Regions from separate parts of the Streptomyces sp. CO7 genome, predicted to be linked through region 2. Evidence: riboswitches for the same ligand, from Rfam matches in the RefSeq annotation. Region 2 holds a riboswitch; each other region holds the start of a gene.
The links. Region 2 has a riboswitch for cyclic di-AMP ahead of ACOV8S_RS24915 (M23 family metallopeptidase). Riboswitches for the same ligand answer to the same signal wherever they lie in the genome.

Region 1 (6,948 bases), on a different contig from region 2:
TTGCGCAGCTCGGCGTCCGAGTCCAGGATCCGGGTCAGCTCCGCGATCTCCGCGGTGAGCCGCTCCTTCTCCGCCTCCAGTTCGATGCGGTCGAACCTGGTGAGGCGCCGCAGCGGCGTGTCGAGGATGTACTGGGTCTGGATCTCCGACAGCGCGAAGGCCTCCATCAGGCGCTGCTTGGCCTGGGCGGAGTTGTCGCTGGAGCGGATCAGCCGGATGACCTCGTCGATGTCGATGAGCGCGGTCAGCAGGCCCTCGACCAGGTGCAGCCGGTCGCGCTTCTTGCCGCGGCGGAACTCCGAGCGGCGGCGCACCACGGTGAAGCGGTGGTCGAGGTAGACCTCGAGGAGCTCCTTGAGGCCGAGCGTGAGTGGCTGGCCGTCCACCAGGGCGACGTTGTTGATGCCGAAGGACTCCTCCATCGGCGTCAGCTTGTACAGCTGCTCCAGCACGGCCTCGGGGACGAAGCCGTTCTTGATCTCGATGACCAGGCGCAGGCCGTGCTCGCGGTCGGTGAGGTCCTTGACGTCGGCGATGCCCTGGACCTTCTTGGAGCTCACCAGGTCCTTGATCTTGGCGATCACCTTCTCGGGGCCCACCGAGAAGGGCAGTTCGGTGACGACCAGGCCCTTGCGGCGGGCGGTGACCTGCTCGACGGCGACCGTCGCGCGGATCTTGAAGGTGCCGCGGCCCTTCTCGTAGGCGTCACGGATGCCGGACAGGCCGACGACGCGGCCGCCGGTGGGCAGGTCCGGGCCGGGGACGTGCTTCATCAGCGCGTCGAGGTCGGCGTGGGGGTACCGGATCAGGTGCCGCGCGGCGGCGACGACCTCGCCGAGGTTGTGCGGCGGCATGTTGGTCGCCATGCCCACGGCGATGCCGGAGGCGCCGTTGACCAGCAGGTTCGGGAAGGCGGCGGGCAGCGCCACCGGCTCCCGCTCCTGGCCGTCGTAGTTGGGCTGGAAGTCGACCGTGTTCTCGTCGATCGACTCCGTCATCAGGCTCGTCGCGTCGGCCATCCGGGCTTCGGTGTACCGCATGGCGGCCGGCGGGTCGTCGTTGCCGAGGGAGCCGAAGTTGCCGTGACCGTCGACCAGCGGGACGCGCATCGAGAACGGCTGGGCGAGCCGGACCAGCGCGTCGTAGATCGACGTGTCGCCGTGCGGGTGGAGCTTGCCCATGACCTCGCCGACGACGCGGGCGCACTTCACGTACCCGCGGTCGGGGCGCAGGCCCATCTCGTTCATCTGGTAGACGATCCGCCGGTGCACCGGCTTGAGACCGTCACGCGCGTCGGGCAGCGCGCGGGAGTAGATGACCGAGTAGGCGTACTCGAGGAAGGAGCCCTGCATTTCGTCCACGACGTCGATGTCGAGGATTCGCTCCTCGAAAGCATCGTCATCGGGTCGCGCTGTCTTCGTGCTGCGGCGGGCCATCGCTGCCGGGCTCCTTCACGGTCTTGCGAGCATGAACGGGGACTGTCGCGCACCATTGTGGCCCTCGCCGCCGACACCTCGGACCGCGCCCCCGCCGGTGGCGCCCCGGGACGGGGCGCCCGGGGGTCAGGCCCGGCGCAGGCTGTCGATCATTCCTCCCCATTCCGGCCCGTCCCACTCGATCACGACGGCGGAGCCGTCGGACTTCATCTTCAGGGTTCCCTTCGTGCGCGCGGGATCCGGCTTCGCGCAGTCGAGGGTGATCCGCGGCTTGTCGGTGCCGAAGCCTTCGAGGGAGCCCGGGCAGGCGAGCTCACCGGTGGTGGCGACCTTCTCCCCGGTGATCTTCAACGTCTCGACGGGGCTGTCGTTGATGGGACGCCAGGTGCCGTCGAACCCCTTCTCCGGGGCCGCGGCCTGCGAGGACCGCTCGGCCGGCTGCGAGGCCTTCGGAGCGGCCTTCGAGGTGGCCGGGCCCTTCGCCCCGTCGTCGCCGTCGGGGTCGGAGCAGCCGGAGAGGAGCAGAGCGCCCAGTCCCAGGAGGGCGGCGGCGGTCAAGGCCTTGCGCATGGAACGTCCTTTCACTTCATTCACGGCGGACGACGCCGGCCGGTGGACGGCGCCCATCCCAGCACACCCGCGCGTCCCGGGGCGATCGGGGTCGCGGCCGCCGGAGCGGCCGGCCGACGGGACCGCCGAGCGGCCGTCCACGCGGCCGGCGAAGCTCCCGGCGGGCCGGAGTGTCCCCGGATCGGGCGGCAATGTGACGTATCGGGAACCTCACGGCAACCGCCCTCGGTTGCATAGAGTGACAGGCAGTCCGGACACACAAGTTTCAGGCGAGCGAAGGGACGTACATGCCCATGGGTCACACGGCCACAGCCGAGGCAGGCTCAGGAGGCCTCACAGCTACCGAGCACCGCCTTGCCAACGGGCTCCGCGTGGTGCTCTCGGAGGACCACCTGACCCCGGTCGCCGCGGTGTGCCTCTGGTACGACGTCGGCTCCCGGCACGAGGTCCAGGGCCGCACCGGCCTCGCCCACCTCTTCGAGCACCTGATGTTCCAGGGCTCGGCCCAGGTGAAGGGCAACGGTCACTTCGAGCTGGTGCAGGGAGCCGGAGGTTCCCTCAACGGCACCACCAGCTTCGAGCGCACCAACTACTTCGAGACCATGCCGGCCCACCAGCTGGAGCTCGCGCTCTGGCTGGAGGCCGACCGGATGGGCTCCCTGCTCACCGCCCTCGACGACGAGTCGATGGAGAACCAGCGCGACGTCGTCAAGAACGAGCGCCGCCAGCGGTACGACAACGTCCCCTACGGCACGGCCTTCGAGAAGATCTTCGCGCTGGCCTACCCCGAAGGCCATCCGTACCACCACACCCCGATCGGCTCCATGGCCGACCTGGACGCGGCCACCCTGGAGGACGCCCGCGCGTTCTTCCGCACCTACTACGCGCCCAACAACGCGGTGCTGTCGGTGGTCGGCGACATCGACCCGGAGCAGACCCTCGCCTGGGTCGAGAAGTACTTCGGCTCCATCGCCTCCCACGACGGCAAGCCCGCCCCGCGGGACGGAGCGCTGCCGGAGGTCGTCGGCGGGGAGATCCGCGAGGTCGTGCGCGAGGAGGTCCCGGCCCGCGCCCTGATGGCCGGCTACCGCCTGCCCGAGGACGGCACCCGCGCCTGCGACGCCGCCGACGTGGCGCTGACCATCCTCGGCTACGGCGAGTCCTCCCGCCTCTACAACCGCCTGGTGCGCCGCGACCGCACCGCGGTGACGGCCGGTTTCGGCCTGTTGCGACTGGCTGGAGCGCCCTCGCTGGGCTGGCTCGACGTCAAGACCTCCGGCGACGTCGAGGTGCCGGTGATCGAGGCCGCCGTCGACGAGGAGCTGGCCCGGCTCGCCGCCGAGGGCCCGACGGCCGAGGAGATGGAGCGCGCCCAGGCCCAGCTGGAGCGCGAGTGGCTGGACCGCCTCGGCACGGTCTCCGGCCGCGCCGACGAACTGTGCCGGTACGCCGTCCTGTTCGGCGACCCGCAGCTCGCGCTGACCGCCGTGGAGCGGGTCCTGGAGGTGACGGCGGAGGAGGTCCAGGAGGTCGCCAAGGCCCGCCTGCGCCCCGACAACCGCGCGGTCCTGGTGTACGAACCGATCACTCCCGAGGGCGCGGACGCCGACGGCGACGAGGACGAAGAGGAGGAGGCCAAGTGACCGACCTGGCCACCATGGAGTTCCACCCCCAGCCGCAGGCCGGCGAGCCCAAGCCGTGGGCGTTCCCCGCGCCCGAGCGCGGCGCCCTCGACAACGGCCTGACCGTCCTGCGCTGCCACCGCCCCGGTCAGCAGGTCGTGGCCGTCGAGGTGCTGCTGGACGCCCCGCTGGACGCCGAGCCGCTCGGCCTGGACGGCGTCGCCACCATCATGGCGCGCGCCTTCGCGGAGGGCACCGACAAGCACTCCGCCGAGGACTTCGCCGCCGAACTCGAGCGGTGCGGCGCCACGCTGGACATGCACGCGGACCACCCCGGCGTGCGGGTCTCCCTGGAGGTCCCCGCCTCCCGGCTGCCCAAGGCGCTGGGCCTGCTGGCCGACGCGCTGCGCGCCCCGGCGTTCGCCGAGGACGAGGTCTCCCGCCTGGTGCGCAACCGGCTCGACGAGATCCCGCACGAGCTGGCCAACCCGGCCCGCCGTGCCGCCAAGGAGCTCTACAAGGAGCTCTTCCCGGCGAACTCGCGGATGGCGCGCCCCCGTCAGGGCACCGAGGAGACCGTCGAGAAGATCGACGCGGCCGCCGTGCGCGCCTTCTACGAGCGGCACGTCCGTCCGGCCACCTCGACCGCCGTGGTGGTCGGCGACCTCACCGGCGTCGACCTGGACGCCCTGCTGGCCGAGACCCTGGGCGCCTGGAAGGGCTCCCAGGCCGCTCCGCGCCCGGTGCCGGCGGTGACGTCGGACGACACCGGCCGCGTGGTGATCGTGGACCGTCCCGGCTCCGTCCAGACGCAGTTGCTGATCGGCCGCACCGGGGCGGACCGCCACGACCGCGTGTGGCCGGCCCAGGTGCTCGGCACCTACTGCCTGGGCGGCACGCTGACCTCCCGCCTGGACAAGGTCCTGCGCGAGGAGAAGGGCTACACGTACGGCGTCCGCGCCTTCGGGCAGGTCCTGCGCTCCGCTCCCGACGGTTCGGGCGCCGCGATGCTGGCGATCAGCGGGTCGGTGGACACCCCCAACACCGGCCCCGCGCTGCAGGATCTGTGGCAGGTGCTGCGCACCCTCGCCGAGGGCGGCCTGACCGACGCCGAGCGGGACACCGCCGTGCAGAACCTGGTGGGCGTGGCGCCGCTCAAGTACGAGACGGCCGCCGCGGTCGCCGGCACGTTGGCCGACCAGGTGGAGCAGCACCTGCCGGACGACTTCCAGGCGACGCTCTATCAGCAGCTCGTCGCCACCGGCACGGTGGAGGCCACCGCGGCCGTGGTGAGCGCCTTCCCGGTGGACCGTCTGGTGACGGTCCTGGTCGGCGACGCCGCGCAGATCGCCGGCCCGGTGCGCGAGCTGGGCATCGGCGAGGTGACCGTGGTGAGCGCCGAGTAGCGGCCCGTCCAGGCCGGTTTCGGGCCCCGGTGAGCCTTACGGCCGCCGGGGCCCGCTTCGTTCGGCCCGGCACCGGCTCGTCCGCGAGCGTGCGATGCGCGTAGAAGGGTCCGGTTTGCCCTGTGGCGTGCGCTACAAAAGTCTTGATCCGTTTGTTATCCGATTGATCACCCAACTAGCTTCGATCCGGCTGCCCGCCACACCTGTGCTCCGCATCCGCGGCGCCGGGCAGTCATCGCCTAATCCCCGTACGGCGCGAGCCAGGGGAGCCGGGGACCCACCCGAGCGGTACCCCTGGGGTGAATCGGGCGCCTTCCGCACCGCGGGAGGAACCCGTAGGAGACCTTCCTGCTCCGAACCCGACAGCTAACCCGGCAGGCGAGAGGGAAGGAAAGGACTCAGCCACTTCATGGCGTTCAACTGCGCCCCCGGCAGGCATCGTCGTCCCGGCCGGACCAGCCGCACCACCGCCGGCCTGGCAGGCCTCGCCGCTCTCACCACCACCGGCGTCGTCGGCACCCTGGCCAGCCCCGCCGTCGCGGCGGAGACCCCCGCCGAGACCAGCGGCCTGCTCCCCGTCGTCACCATCGGCGACACCGTCGCCGAGCAGATCGACGAGCAGGCCGAGGCCCAGGAGCGGGCCGCCGTCGAGGCCGCCGCCCGCGCCGCGGCCGCCGAGAAGGCCCGCGCCGAGCGCGAGGCCGCCGAGGAGCGCGCCGCCCGCGAGGCCGAGCGTGAGCGCCTCCGCCGTCTCAACATGTTCGTCAGCCCGATCGCCGGGTCGTACGTCTCCACCTCCTACCAGGCGGGCGGCGGCATCTGGTCCTCCGGCAGCCACACCGGCATCGACTTCCACGCCGCCTCCGGCACCCCGGTCCGCTCCGTGGGCCGCGGCACCGTCGTCGAGGCCGGCTGGGGCGGCGCCTACGGCTACCAGGTCGTCATCAAGATGCACGACGGCACGTACACCCAGTACGGCCACCTGTCCTCGGTCAGCGTGGCCGTCGGCCAGGCGGTCACCCCGGGCGCCCACATCGGCCGCTCCGGCGCCACCGGCAACGTCACCGGCCCGCACCTGCACTTCGAGGCCCGCACCTCCCCGGAGTACGGCAGCGACATCGACCCCGTCGCCTACCTCCGCTCCCACGGCGTGAACCTCTGACGCCACCCGCGCGAATGCCCCCCGCCCCGGTTTCCGGGACGGGGGGCTTTTTCGTCGTTCCGGACGGTATCCGGGCGCACCGGGCGGGGGAGCGGCCGAAAATTCCCTCTCCCGCGTGACTTCCCGTCGGAAATTCACGCCCATTGCCTTAGAGTCGCCTTATTCATCGAGGCGGAGGTCGGCATGCGTATTCCCGCGCATTCGGTATGCACGGCGATCCGGGACGACATCGTCGCCGGGGTCCACGAGCGCGGGAGCCGGCTGACCGAGGAACTCCTCGCCCGCCGCTACGGCGTCTCCCGCGTACCGGTCCGCGAGGCGCTGCGCACCCTGGAGGCCGAGGGTTTCGTGGTGACCCGGCGGCACGCCGGGGCCTGCGTGGCGGAGCCGACCGAGCAGGAGGCCGCCGACCTGCTGGAGATGCGGCTGCTGCTGGAGCCGCTGGGCGCCGCCCGGGCCGCCCAGCGGCGCACCGAGGCCCACCTCAAGGTGCTCCGTGGCCTGGTCAGACTGGGTCAGGAGCGGGCCCGGCGCGGGTACGGGGAGGAGTTGCGGTCGCTGGGCGGCTGGTTCCACGAGACGCTGGCCCAGGCCTGCGGGAGCGCCGCGCTGACCGCCACGCTCACCCAGCTGCGGCACAAGATCGCCTGGATGTACGCGCTCGACCCGCTGCCCGCGCCCGTGGAGACCTGGGCGGAGCACGGCGCCATCGTGGACGCCGTGGCCCGCGGCGACGGGGAGCGGGCCCGGCA
Region 2 (6,948 bases):
CGGCGGCATGACCCAGGGCGCGCGCACCCGCACCCTGGCGGACTTCAAGGACGGTTACGTCAACGTCCTGGTCGCCACCGACGTCGCCGCCCGCGGCATCCACGTCGACGGCATCGACCTGGTCCTCAACGTGGACCCGGCCGGCGACCACAAGGACTACCTGCACCGTGCCGGCCGCACCGCCCGTGCCGGCCGCACCGGCACCGTGGTCTCCCTGTCGCTGCCGCACCAGCGCCGCCAGATCTTCCGGCTGATGGAGGACGCGGGCATCGACGCCTCGCGTCACATCATCCAGAGCGGCAACGCCTTCGAGCCCGAGGTCGCCGAGATCACCGGCGCCCGCTCGATGACCGAGCTCCAGGCCGAGTCGGTGGCCGGCGCCGCCGTCCAGGCCGAGCGTGAGGTCGCCCAGCTCACCAAGGAGCTGGAGCGTCTGCAGCGCCGCGCCGCCGAGCTGCGCGACGAGGCCGACCGCCTCACCGCGCGGGCCGCCCGCGAGCGCGGGGACGACCCGGAGGCCGCGCTGGCCGAGGCCGCCGTCGTCCGTGAGGCCGCGGAGGCCACCGAGGCCGCCGCCGTCTCCGTGCCGGAGCAGCCGAGCGCCCAGCAGGTCGACCGCACCGAGCGTGAGGACCGCCCGCAGCGCCGCGACGACCGCGCCGAGCGTCGCGACGACCGTCCGTTCAACCGTGACGACCGTGGTGGCCGCTCCTTCGAGCGTCGTGACGACCGCGGTGGTGACCGTGGCGGCCGTTCCTTCGAGCGTCGTGACGACCGTGGCGGCCGTCCCTTCGAGCGTCGTGACGACCGCGGTGGTGACCGTGGCGGCCGTTCGTTCGAGCGTCGTGACGACCGCGGTGGGTTCCGCGGCAACGACCGTGGCGACCGTCCGTTCAACCGTGACGACCGTGGCGGTGACCGTGGCGGCCGTTCGTTCGAGCGTCGTGACGACCGCGGTGGTGACCGTGGTGGCCGTTCGTTCGAGCGTCGTGACGACCGTGGTGGGTTCCGCGGCAACGACCGTGGTGACCGTCCGTTCAACCGTGACGACCGCGGCGGCGACCGTGGCGGCCGTTCCTTCGAGCGTCGTGACGACCGCGGTGGCTTCCGCGGCAACGACCGTCCGTTCAACCGCGACCGCCGCGACGACCGCCCGGGCTTCCGCGCCGGCGGCACCTCGGACCGTCCGTTCGGCCGCCGCGACGACCGTCGTGACGACCACCGCGGTGGCTCCTTCGGCCGCCGTGACGAGAAGCCGCGCTGGAAGCGCAACGGCTGACGCGCCCGCGCACACCGCCTGTGAGGGCCCGCACGACCCCCGTCGTGCGGGCCCTCCGCGCTTCCCGCGCGCCGCCGGCCCCGGATACCCGCTCGGACGGGAGGCCCCCTCCCGCTATGCTCGGGGCAGCAACATCACCATGGGCCCTTAGCTCAATTGGCAGAGCAGTGGACTTTTAATCCATTGGTTGTGGGTTCGAGTCCCACAGGGCCTACTTCTGACGCGGCGCATGCGCCCGGCCGACCCCGGCCGGAGCATGCGCCGCGTCACGTCCCGGAGCCGCCCCATGCCGCACCCCTACGTCCTGCTCTCCGCCGCCGTCTCGCTCGACGGCTGCCTCGACGACACCGGCCCGGAGCGGCTGCTGCTCTCGGGCCCCGAGGACTTCGACCGGGTCGACGAGGTGCGGGCCGCGAGCGACGCGATCCTCATCGGGGCCGGCACCCTGCGCGCCGACGACCCGCGGCTGGTGGTCCGCTCGCCCGAACGGCGGGCCGCGCGCACCGCCGCCGGGCTCCCGGAGTTCCCGCTCAAGGTGCTCGTCACCGGTTCGGGTGAACTGGACCCGGCGGCCCGCTTCTGGCGCACCGGCGGCCGCAAGGCCGTCTACACCACCGACGGGGGCGCATCGCGGGCGCAGGAGGCGCTGCGTGGCCAAAAGGACGCCGAGGTGGTCCCGGTGGGACCGGAACTGGACTGGCGGGCCGTCCTGGAGCACCTCCACGCCGCGTACCGGGTGCGGCGGCTGATGGTGGAGGGAGGCGGCAGCGTCCACACCCAGCTGCTGCGGCTCGGACTCGCCGACGAGCTCCAGCTGGCGCTGGCCCCGCTGCTGGTCGGTGAGCCGGGCGCGCCGCGGCTCTTCGGTCCGGGCGGCTACCCGCCGGGCCGGCTGCGGCTGGAGGAGACCCGGCCGGTGGGCGACGTGGTGCTCGCCCACTACCGGCCGGTCGCCCCGGGCGAGGGTTCGTCGGCCTCCGCAGCCGACCGGTACTGGCTGGGCCTCGCCTGCGACCTGGCCGGGGAGTGCCCGCCGTCGCGCACCGCGTTCAGCGTGGGCGCGGTGGTGGTGGCCGAGGACGGGACCGAGCTGGCCCGCGGCCACTCCGGGGAGGGCGGCGACCCGGTGGTCCACGCGGAGGAGGCGGCGCTCGCCAAGATCGACCCGGCCGACCCGCGGCTGCCCGGGGCCACCGTCTACAGCAGCCTGGAGCCCTGTGCCCGTCGTGCCTCCCGGCCGGCCCCGTGCGCGCGGCTGATCCTCGACGCGGGGGTGCGGCGGGTGGTCACCGCCTGGCGGGAGCCCGACACCTTCGTGGCGGCCGCGGACGGCAGCGGGGTACTGGCGGCGGGCGGCGTCCGGGTGGTGCTGCTGCCCGAGTACGAGGAGCGCGCCGTGCGGCCCAACCACCACCTGCTCGGCGGGGCGACGTGAACCGATTCGCTTTTCCCCCGCGCCATGTCGTACAGTGAAGACACAACGACGCGGGGTGGAGCAGCTCGGTAGCTCGCTGGGCTCATAACCCAGAGGTCGCAGGTTCAAATCCTGTCCCCGCTACTGAAGACTCAGGGCCGGAATCCTTCAAGGATTCCGGCCCTGAGTGTTTGCGTCCGCATGCTCAGGCGCCCGTCCGTCCGCCTTCATCCGGGCGGAGGTCAGCGGTCGCCGCTTCCGGCCCGGCACGGGACCATGGATTCCATGCTGAGGCGAGGCGGGCCGGTGGATCCGGAGGTCGAGGAGCCCCTCGGGCCGGGCCGGCGGTGGATCCATTACGCCCGTCTGGTGCTTCGGGTGCTGCCCTTCCTGGCCCTGGTCCTCGGCCTCGCCTACGACAGTGTGACGCCGCGGGACGTGACCGCCGTACCGTTCTTCGCCGCCGCCCCGTTGATCGCCGCCCCCCTTTACACCCTGCGCGCCACGGTGGGCATCGGACTGCTGTCGACGGGTCTCACCCTCTACGTGCGGCTGACAAGGGACGCGGACTCTCCCGCCCTGATGATCACCGAGCTCTTCACCGTCGTCATCGTCTCGGTGCTGTCCTGCGTCATGAACACCGCGGTGCACCGGGTCGACCTGCGCCTCGCGTCCGCCCGGCAGATGGCCGAGGCGGCGATGCGGGCCGTGATGCCGCCGCCGCAGCGGCGGATCGGCTCCCTGCGGATCGCCTCCCGGTACGAGGCCGCCCTGCAGGAGGCGAACATCGGCGGCGATCTCTACGCCGTGCACGACACCCCGCACGGCGTGCGGATGGTGCTGGGGGACGTGCGCGGCAAGGGGATGGAGGCCGTGGCCGCGGTCGCGGTCGTCGTCGGCGCCTTCCGCGAGGTGGCGGAACGGGCCGACACCATCGAGCAGGCCGCGGAGCACATGGAGCAGGCGGTGGTGCGCGAGCGGGACCGACGGGCGGTGGAGCTGGAGCAGCAGGAAGGCTTCGTGACGGCGGTGTTCGCCGAGTTCTCCCGGGACGGCCGGAGCGTGTCGATCGTCAATCACGGTCATCCGCCGCCGCTGCTGCTGGAGCCCGGTGCGCCGCCGCGGCTGCTGGACCCGGGGGAGTCCGGCAGTCCGCTCGCCCTCTCGGAACTCGCGGGGCCGCCCAGGCCCGGACCGCCCGTGCCGCTGCGGCCGGGCGCCACGGTGCTCTTCTACACCGACGGTCTGACCGAGGCGCGGGACGAGGACGGGGTGTTCTACGACCCGGTCGCGCGGCTGGACGGTCGGGTCTTCCGGGAGCCGGAGGACCTCCTGCGGTTCCTGTCCGAGGACGTGGCCCTGCACTCAGGAGGAGACGTCGAGGACGACATGGCCCTGCTCGCCGTACGGACCCTGTGACCGGCCCGGACGCGCCAGCGGCACCCGGGACCGCCGGGGACGCTGCGGAACGCTGCGGAACGATCAAGCCAAGGCGGCGGTGGGCGTGTGACCGAAGCCATGTCCGTTTCGCCCTGATGAACCTCCATAGGTTCAGTCCACAGGGTCGGACGATGTGAAGGAACGGCTTGGAATTGAGCCACCGCTTCTATTAACGTTCGATAACGCAGCGCGCGGCTGTCCCAGCCGTCACAAGCGACGGCTCCGTGCGCTCTGCCGAATCCCGCGAGGGAACCGGGGAACCACTTTCCGGGGTGAATCGGGCGTATCTCCGTATACGCGCGTAGGAGACCTTCCCGCTCCGAACCCGTCAGCTAACCCGGTAGGCGAGACGGAAGGAAAGGAGCGCGCCCCCGTGGCGTCCAACCCCCCTGCCCCTGAACTGCCCTTCGTGCCGAGCCAGCGTGTGGCCGCCGACGCGTACGGTCCCGCCGGGTTCGCCGGCGAGGGCTCCTTCGAGGAGTGGAACCCCAGCGAGGGGACGGTCTCCAGAGGCCGTCACCGGGTGGCCAAGCAGCGGGGCCTGGCCCGCAGTTCCACCGTCCTCGGCGTCGGTGTGATCGCCGCCGTCGGTGCGGGTGGCATGGCCACCGCCGCGCCCGGCAAGGCTCCGGTGCACATCACCATGCCGCAGATGCCCTCGCTGGACCCGGTCACCTCCCTGCTTCCCGGCGGCGACGAGACCGAAACCGCGGCCGCGGAGCAGGCCCCCAGCGTCCTCGGCGAGATGGGCGTCGCCCCGGCCGAGACCGCCTCCCCCGCCGACGCCGGCGAGGCGCTGCGCACCCGCATCATGGCGCAGGCCGCCCAGCAGGAGCAGGAGGCCGAGACGCAGGCCGTACTGGAGGCCCAGGAGGCCGCCGCCCAGGCCGCCGCCGAGAAGGCGGCCAAGGAGAAGGCGGAGGCACAGGCCCGCGAGGCCGCCGCCGAGAAGGCGGAGGAGGAGGCCAAGGCCAAGGCCGAGGCCGAGCGCATCGCCAAGCTGGCGGCCAGCTTCGTCTCGCCGGCGTCCTCCTACACGATCACCTCCACCTACATGCAGGCCGGCTCCATGTGGTCCTCCGGCTACCACACGGGCCTGGACCTCGCGGCCCCCACCGGCACGCTGCTGAAGGCCGTCCACACCGGCACCGTCACCGAGGCCGGCTGGGCCGGCTCGTACGGCTACCGGACCATCCTCACCCTCGAGGACGGCACCGAGCTCTGGTACTGCCACCAGTCCTCGATCAACGTCAGCGTCGGCCAGAAGGTGTCCACCGGCGATGTCATCGGCCGGGTGGGCGCGACCGGCAACGTCACCGGCCCGCACCTGCACCTCGAGGTGCACCCGGGCGGCGGCGACGGCGTCGACCCGATGGCCTGGTTGGCCGCACGCGGCGTCAACCTCTGACCGGCGCCGGTCCCTTCGGCCGCGGGTTCCTCTCCTCGTCTCCGTAGCCCTGCGATCCCCGACACCTTCGAACCGCTGCGGTCGGCCGGCTGCGCCCCGGAATGCGCGGCCGGCCGGACGCGTTGGTCACCGTCATGAGTGAACTGCGCAAGCTGGGTACGTCCGGCCTCGAGGTGTTCCCGCTCGCCCTCGGCGGCAACGTCTTCGGATGGACCGCCGACGAGCGGGAGTCCTTCGCCGTCCTCGACGCGTACACCGCGGTGGGCGGCAACTTCGTCGACACCGCCGACTCCTACTCCGCCTGGGTGGAGGGCAACGAGGGCGGCGAGTCGGAGACCGTCATCGGCAGGTGGCTCAAGGCCCGCGGCAACCGCTCCGAGGTCGTGATCGCCACCAAGGTGAGCCAGCACCCGCAGTACCGCGGGCTGTCGGCCGCCAACATCAGGGCGGCGGCGGAGGCGTCGCTGCGCCGGCTGGACACCGACCACATCGACCTGTACTACACGCACTTCGACCAGCCCGGGACGCCGGTCGAGGAGATCCTGCTCGCCCTCGACCAACTGGTCCGCGAGGGCAAGGTGCGGGCGATCGGCGCCTCCAACATCACCGCCGAACGGCTGCAGGAGTCGCTGGACTTCTCCGAGCGCGAGGGCTTCGCCCGCTACACGGTCGTCCAGCCGCACTACAACCTGGTCTCCCGCGACACCTACGAAGGCCCCCTGCGCGACGTCGCCGAGCGGGCGGGCCTGGCCGCCGTGCCGTACTACGCGCTGGCGTCCGGCTTCCTGACCGGCAAGTACCGCCCGGGGACGACGGTGGACAGCCCCCGGGCGACCGGAGCGGCCCGGCACCTGGAGAGCGAACGCGGCCGGCGCGTCCTGGCCGCCCTCGACGGGATCGCCGAGGCGCACGGAGCGTCCCCGGCCACGGTGGCCCTGGCCTGGCTGGCCGCCCGCCCGACGGTGGTCGCGCCGATCGCCTCCGCCCGCACGGTGGACCAGCTGCCCGCCCTCACGGCGGTCGCCGGCCTGCGGCTCACCGACGAGGAGACGGCCCGGCTGGACGCCGCCTCCGGCTGATCCGCCCCGCCGCCGGTTCCTCAGACCCGGTGGAAGAGCAGGTCGCGCACGACGTGTCCCTTGTCCAGTCCCTGACCCTCGAACCGGGTGAGGGGACGGAACTCCGGCCGGGGCGCGAAGTGCCCGTCGGGCTGCGTGTTCGCGAAACGGGGGTGCGCGGTCAGCACCTCCATCATCTGCTCCGCGTACGGCTCCCAGTCCGTGGCGCAGTGCAGCACCGCGCCCCGGCGGAGCCGGTCGGCGGCCAGGTTCAGGAACTCGGGCTGGATCAGCCGCCGCTTGTGGTGCCGCTTCTTGGGCCAGGGGTCGGGGAAGTAGACGCGCAGCC
Region 3 (6,948 bases), on a different contig from region 2:
TAGTGCGCGTCCCTCGCCGGCGGCACGTCGAAGCGGCCTGCGAACAGGTCGTCCGGGATCGGCTCCGGAGCGTGTTCGTCGTGCTCGTCGTCCGGCGGCGGGGGCACCTCGTCGTGGGCCGGAGGTGCCTGGAGGCTCGCCAGGTAGCTTTCGTCAAAGAGGCTGCTCATCGCCCTCCGAGTCTAGGACCCCCCGCCGACACCCGTGGCCTCTGTCCGAAACCGGTGCCGCCCGGTGCGGGCCGCGTGGGCGGGCGGGTGAGCCGCGGGCGGGCGAGGCGTTCTCCGCACACCGGTAGAATTGGGCGGACAGACCCACACCCTGACGCCGGAAGGCCCCCCGTGTCATCAGCGCCCACCGCTGCGTCCGCCGCCCCCGACACCGTCCTGGTCGTCGACTTCGGTGCGCAGTACGCCCAGCTCATCGCCCGCCGCGTCCGTGAGGCCCGGGTCTACAGCGAGATCGTTCCGGGCACCACGCCGGTCGACGAGATCCTCGCGAAGAATCCGGCGGCGATCATCCTGTCCGGCGGCCCGTCGTCCGTGTACGAGCCCGGCGCGCCGTCCATGGACCCCGCCCTGTTCGAGGCCGGCGTTCCCGTCTTCGGCATGTGCTACGGCTTCCAGCTGATGGCGCAGAGCCTGGGTGGCCAGGTCGACAACACCGGCGCCCGCGAGTACGGCCGCACCCAGCTCCACGTGAGCCGCTCCGGTTCCACCCTCTTCGAGGGCACCCCGGACGAGCAGCCCGTGTGGATGTCGCACGGTGACGCCTGCTCCGCCGCCCCCGAGGGCTTCGAGGTGACGGCCTCCACCGACGTGGTCCCGGTCGCCGCCTTCGAGAACGACGAGAAGAAGCTGTACGGCGTGCAGTACCACCCCGAGGTGATGCACTCCACGTTCGGCCAGCAGATCCTCGAGCACTTCCTCTACCGGGGCGCGGGCATCAGCCCGGACTGGACCACCGGCAACGTCATCGACGAGCAGGTCGCCACCATCCGCGAGATGGTCGGCAACAAGCGCGCCATCTGCGGCCTGTCCGGCGGTGTGGACTCCGCGGTCGCCGCGGCGCTGGTCCAGAAGGCCATCGGCAAGCAGCTGACCTGCGTGTACGTCGACCACGGCCTGATGCGCAAGGGCGAGACCGAGCAGGTCGAGAAGGACTTCGTCGCCGCCACCGGCGTGGAGCTCAAGGTCGTCGACGCCGAGGAGCGCTTCCTCGACGCGCTGAAGGGCGTCAGCGACCCCGAGGAGAAGCGCAAGATCATCGGGCGCGAGTTCATCCGCGTCTTCGAGCAGGCACAGGCCGAGATCGTCGCCGAGGCCCCGGGCGACCAGCCCGTGGAGTTCCTGGTCCAGGGCACCCTGTACCCGGACGTCGTCGAGTCCGGCGGCGGCACCGGCACGGCCAACATCAAGTCCCACCACAACGTGGGCGGCCTGCCGGAGGACCTCGAGTTCAAGCTGATCGAGCCGCTGCGCCAGCTGTTCAAGGACGAGGTCCGGATGGTCGGCCAGGAGCTCGGCCTGCCGGAGGAGATCGTCCAGCGCCAGCCCTTCCCGGGCCCCGGCCTCGGCATCCGCATCGTCGGCGAGGTCACCAAGGAGCGCCTGGACCTGCTGCGCGAGGCCGACGCCATCGCCCGCGAGGAGCTCACCGCGGCCGGCCAGGACAGCCTGATCTGGCAGTGCCCGGTGGTCCTGCTCGCGGACGTCCGCAGCGTCGGCGTCCAGGGCGACGGCCGCACCTACGGCCACCCGATCGTGCTGCGCCCGGTCTCCTCCGAGGACGCCATGACGGCCGACTGGTCGCGGCTGCCCTACGAGGTGCTGGAGAAGATCTCCACCCGCATCACCAACGAGGTGCGTGACGTCAACCGCGTCGTGCTGGACGTCACGTCCAAGCCGCCGGGCACCATCGAGTGGGAGTGACCTCTCCCGCCACCGCGTGACGACGGGGCGCCGTCCGGACAGCCGGACGGCGCCCCGTCGTCGTGGTCACGTGTCGGCGGTCACGTCCGGCGCACGCTGCGGAGCGGCTCGCCCGGCTTCCAGGTCTGCACGACCATGTACTCGTCGTTCTCCACGGACACCCGCACCACCTCCGTGAGGTCGACGCGGAACAGGTGGAAGGCGTCCGGGTCGGGCGGGGAGACCTCGCCGACGTACCGGCTGCGGGCCTCACCGTCCTCGACCGGGACCGCACGGCCGGCGACCCGAACGTCGCCGCCGCCCATCCCCACGCCCGGACCCGGGTTGGCCTGCAGGTTGAAGCGCGGGTCGCGCAGCAGGTCCCGGGCCTTCAGCGAGCCCGGCATCATGCCGAGCCAGAGGTCGCCGTCCAGGAAGCGCACCTCGATGCCGGTGGTGCGGGGTGACCCGTCACTGCGGAGGGTGGCGAGGACGTGGTGGGTGAAGTCGCCGAACCGCTTCTCGACCACCTCGGCGAGTTCGGGTTCGGCCAGGGAGAACGCTGCCCAGTCGGTGATGCTCGTCATGGCCGTCAGTCTGCCCTCCACCCCGAAGCCGCTCGGCACGCTCCGCGAGAAACCGGGCCGTCCGTCCTCCGCCAGGACTGGTACGCAGCCGGCGGCCGTCAGCCGACGGGAGAGCACCCGGCGGTGCAGACGGTTGTACGCGATCCCCCCGTACACCGGCAGCAGCACGAGGAGAGCCATCGCCCCCAGGAACAGGTACTCCCCCGTCAGCACTGCCGGCAGGAGGACCACCGCGCTGGACACCCAGCCGACGAGGTGCGCACGGCGCGCAGGAAGCCGGGTCAGCGTCTCGAACCTGACGTGGGCCCGGATCAGGTCCAACTGGCCCTCGGCCTCGGGCCGGTCGGGCAACCGGCCGGGCCTCATCCCCGGGAACATCCCTCCGAAAGCGGGTGGAAGGGTCGCCATGGTGGCCGCGGCACGACGCCTACCGTCGGGCGAGGGGTCCCGGTCCAGGACGAGGACGACCGTGTGCTCGATGAACCGGCGCTCCACCCGCAGGTGGGAGTAGCGGTATCCGTAGCACTCGGCGATGTGCACCAGCACGGCGGCCGACTTCTGCGGGTGGGCGGCGGAATCACGGATCACCACCGTGGACGCTCCCGCGGCGACCTGCCGCATGAGGTCGACGAGACGGGGGTCGTGCAGGGCGTTCACCAGCAGCTCCGAACAAGTCGAAAATCTTGTGTCCTACCCGAGACCCGCAGCCCCCCGGGACGGTTGTGCAGGAAGAGGCCGAAGCGTGGGCCTCTGGTTCCCCCGCATGCCCGCGCCGACGTGGGCCCCGGGGACCGGACGGGGCGGGCGGTACGGCACAATTCCCCTACTCGGCAGCGGAGTTGCCGTAGGGACGATCGGGTGCGGGAAGGCGGACACGGCGTGGCGGTGCAGGAGGCGAGGCAGGGCGCCGACGCGGCGAAGGACGCCCACGGGGGCGGCTGCACGTGCGGGGACTGCCCGCACGGGGCGCGTGCGGGGCATCGGAAGGCCGTGGCGGCCTTCCTCCACCAGCGGGACGAGTTCGCCGCAGGGAAGGGGTTGCCGGCCGCGGTCGCCCATTCGGCCTCCGCCTCCCGGCAGTGGGTCTCCGACGAGCTCACCCAGTCCGCGGCCGAAGTGGCCGAGCGGAGCCGGTCCGAGGGGCAGGCGTGGCTTGCCCGGCTGTGGCGGACCACGCTGTACGCGGTGTGGGGCGCGGCGGTGGTGTTGCTGCTGGTCCAGGCACTCACGGCGATCGGCGCCGGCTGGACCTCGGCGCGCACGGCCGGACTGCTGGCCGCGCTGCTGACGGGCACCGCACTTTCCGCGGCTTCCTGGTTCCACCGGGACAAGGGCGGGGTGCTCGCCCCGGTGATCGGCGAGGACAACCGCCTGTCCACCTCCCGGGCGGTGGCCGCCGCGTGGGTGCTGTTCACCGCCTTCGCCGTGCTCACGCTGGCCGGTCAGCTGGCCGCCGCCTCCGGGCACCGCAGGCGCGACGAGCTGATCGCCGGTCTGGAACTGGCCCGGGGCGCGGGTGTGGTGACGGTGCTGGCCGTGGTCTGTGCCATCGCGGTGCTGGTCCGGCGGGTGGTGAGCCTGCGGGTGCAGGGGCAGCGGCTCCAGAAGGTCCGCGCCCACCGGCCCCGTGCCGCCGACCTGCTGACCGACGACTCCGGCCGGGGCAGCTTCGCCGACATCCAGTACGTGGTGATCTCCGCCGTGGCGCTGGTCTTCGGCCTGGTCCGGCTGGCCCGGCGCCCCGAGCAGCTGCCCGACCTGCCGTGGGGGCTGGCCGTGGTGGTGCTGGTGTCGGCGGCGACGTACCTGGCGGGCAAGTACGCGGAGGGCGGGCGCGCGGTCGTCCTCTCCGTGGTGCGGGCGCGCGAGGCAGGTGACCTGGACGGTCCGATCCGCACCGGCGACGACATCGAGATCCGTGGCGCGGGCTTCGTCCCGCCGGGGGCGCAGAGCGCGGACCGGCTGTCGCGGATGGTCGTCCGGATAGGAGCGGTCAACGTCCACGTGCCGCTGGTCCCGGTCGCGGGCGGCTTCAGCAACCCGTCCGACACGGTGCTGACCGTCCCGGTGCCGGCCGACGTGGAACCCGGCCGGGTCGAGGTCCAGGTCGTGACGGCCGCGGGGCTGGAGACCAACAAGGTGGTCGTCGACATCACCGAGTGACACCGCCCGGCGAACCGTGCGCGGGCTCCGCGTGGGCGCACGGCGCGTGGCGCGGGCGGCGCACGGCGCGGGCGGCGCCTGATGCGGGCGGCGCGCTGGCGGTGACCGCACGCCGCATGCCCGTCACACAACGCCACGCTCACCCCAAGGTCACGAAAACGTATCGGGCATATCGAACACCGTCCTTCACAGGGACCCCACAGGTTGGCTAACGTGCCCGCGGGCCGTCCGATCCCGACCGGCGAACCTCGCAGGTCCGTGCGGCCCCCGCCGAGTCCGGCCGCGCGCCGGAGCCGGGGACCCGCACGCACCACCTGGGGTGAATCGGTTCGGCCGCCCCGCCGGACCGTAGGGCAATCCTTCCGGACGTCACGCCCGAACCCGACAGCTAACCCGGTAGGCGGGAGACGGAAGGAGTCGCCGCCTTGGCGTCGCACCGAAAGCCCCGCCCGGCCGGCCTGCTCGCGGGCATACGCACCCCCGCGCTGGCGACCGTCGCCCTCACCTCCGTGGCCCTGCTCGCCCAGACCGCACAGGCCGCGCCGTCCGACCGCCCCGGCCTCGAAGAGGTGCAGGAGAAGGTCGACCGCCTCTACCGCCAGGCCGAGGCCGCCACCGAGAAGTACAACTCGGCCAAGGAACAGAGCGAGAAGCAGCGCAAGGACCTCGACAAGCTGCTCGACGAGGTCGCCGAGCGCACCGAGGAACTGAACGAGGCCCGCGAGAAGCTCGGTTCGTACGCCGCCGCCCAGTACCGCTCCGGCACGGCCCTCCCCGACACCGCCACCTTCCTCCTCTCCGACGCGCCCCAGGACTACTTCGACCAGGCCCAGCTGATGGACCGCCTGACCGGTCGCCAGCAGGACGCTGTCGAGGAGTACGTGGAGAGACAGGCGGACACCGCCGAGAAGCGGCAGGAGGCCACCGAGAGCCTGAAGACGCTCAACTCCTCCGAGAAGAAGCTGCGCACCAGCAAGGCGACCGTCCAGGCGAAGCTCACCGACGCCCGTGAACTCCTGGCCGAGCTGACCGCCGAGGAGAAGGCGCGGCTCGCCGAGATCGAGCGGAAGAAGGAGGAGGAGGCGCGCCGGAAGGCGGAGGAGCTGGCCGAGCAGCAGGCGGCCGAGGAGAAGGCCCGCGAGGAGGCGCTCGCCGAGCAGGAGGCCGAGGAGACCGCCGGCGGCAGCGGCTCGGGTACCGGCTCCGGCGGCACCACGGAGGCTTCCACCTCACTGGGGCAGAAGGCGGTCACCTTCGCCGAGGCGAAGATCGGCCTGCCGTACGTCTGGGGCGCGACCGGACCGGACTCCTACGACTGCTCCGGCCTCACCCAGGCCGCCTGGAAGTCCGCCGGCGTGGACCTGCCGCGCACCACCTACGACCAGGTGAACGCCGGAACCGCCGTCCCCGTCTCCGAGGCCCGGCCCGGCGACCTGGTCTTCTTCTACGACGACGTCACCCACGTGGGCCTCTACATCGGCGGGGGCATGATGATCCACGCCCCCAAGCCCGGCACGTACGTGCGCGAGGAGTCGATCTACTACGACGGCGAGGGCTCCATCCACAGCATCGTCCGCCCCGCCTGACCGGACGGACATACGCGGACGGCCGAGGCTGAAGGCCGAACGCTGACGTACCGCGCGGACGGCCCGCACGCTCGATGCGTGCGGGCCGTCCGTGTACCTGCGTCACCGGCTCACCGGCGCCGGATCACGTCCACAGCACCGCGATGAAGATGTTCACCATGGTCAGCGCACCCACCAGGGCGAACTGCCCCTTGTCCACCCGCTCTTCGTCCCGCTTCACGTAGACCAGGCCGAGGATCACGATCAGCAGCAGCAGCTTGATGCCGATCTTGATGTGGTTGACCGAGCCGCCCTGGGCCTCGTTGAGGCCGACCAGCACGATGCCGGTGACCAGCATGGTGAGGGCGCCGTGCAGCATGCCCGGGGTGAAGCGGGCGGTGCCCTGACCGATGGCCTTCATCTGGTGGAAGAAGCCGCCGAGGAGCGCGGCGATTCCGATGATGTGAAGACCGACGAAGATGTGCAGGAGAACGTCCATGGCGGGGAGCCTAGCCACCGCCGTCGAGGGCTCCGGCGGCGGGCCGCTCGTAGCACCCCGCCCGTCACATCCGCCCCATAAGTATGCATTCGGTCATCCCGCCCCACGGTTCCACCAAGATCGAACCTGCGCCTTTCACCCTCGCACTCCATCGTGACTCTTTGCATTCATCTGCGTACAAACCGTTACCGGATGGTGACGAACCGGATTAGCGTCCTCCTCCA

Region 1: another riboswitch for cyclic di-AMP. It lies ahead of ACOV8S_RS02330 (M23 family metallopeptidase); the one in region 2 lies ahead of ACOV8S_RS24915 (M23 family metallopeptidase).
Region 3: another riboswitch for cyclic di-AMP. It lies ahead of ACOV8S_RS16885 (NlpC/P60 family protein); the one in region 2 lies ahead of ACOV8S_RS24915 (M23 family metallopeptidase).

Annotation. Positions count from the first base shown of each region.
Region 1 is NZ_JBRIOU010000002.1:94,241-101,188, forward strand. Features, by position in the region: gene ACOV8S_RS02310 (DNA gyrase/topoisomerase IV subunit A) at 1-1,436, opposite strand, end outside; gene ACOV8S_RS02315 (hypothetical protein) at 1,563-2,006, opposite strand; gene ACOV8S_RS02320 (M16 family metallopeptidase) at 2,294-3,649, shown strand; gene ACOV8S_RS02325 (M16 family metallopeptidase) at 3,646-5,034, shown strand; cyclic di-AMP (ydaO/yuaA leader) riboswitch at 5,261-5,430, shown strand; gene ACOV8S_RS02330 (M23 family metallopeptidase) at 5,444-6,196, shown strand; gene ACOV8S_RS02335 (GntR family transcriptional regulator) at 6,380-6,948, shown strand, end outside.
Region 2 is NZ_JBRIOU010000008.1:14,345-21,292, reverse strand. Features, by position in the region: gene ACOV8S_RS24940 (DEAD/DEAH box helicase) at 1-1,279, shown strand, start outside; tRNA gene ACOV8S_RS24935 (tRNA-Lys) at 1,421-1,493, shown strand; gene ACOV8S_RS24930 (dihydrofolate reductase family protein) at 1,566-2,714, shown strand; tRNA gene ACOV8S_RS24925 (tRNA-Met) at 2,764-2,837, shown strand; gene ACOV8S_RS24920 (PP2C family protein-serine/threonine phosphatase) at 2,979-4,112, shown strand; cyclic di-AMP (ydaO/yuaA leader) riboswitch at 4,356-4,495, shown strand; gene ACOV8S_RS24915 (M23 family metallopeptidase) at 4,507-5,541, shown strand; gene ACOV8S_RS24910 (aldo/keto reductase) at 5,676-6,620, shown strand; partial or broken gene trmB (tRNA (guanosine(46)-N7)-methyltransferase TrmB) at 6,641-6,948, opposite strand, start outside.
Region 3 is NZ_JBRIOU010000004.1:899,801-906,748, forward strand. Features, by position in the region: partial or broken gene pcrA (DNA helicase PcrA) at 1-170, opposite strand, end outside; gene guaA (glutamine-hydrolyzing GMP synthase) at 342-1,931, shown strand; gene ACOV8S_RS16875 (pyridoxamine 5'-phosphate oxidase family protein) at 2,012-2,497, opposite strand; gene ACOV8S_RS16880 (hypothetical protein) at 3,377-4,660, shown strand; cyclic di-AMP (ydaO/yuaA leader) riboswitch at 4,919-5,078, shown strand; gene ACOV8S_RS16885 (NlpC/P60 family protein) at 5,086-6,246, shown strand; gene ACOV8S_RS16890 (hypothetical protein) at 6,371-6,724, opposite strand.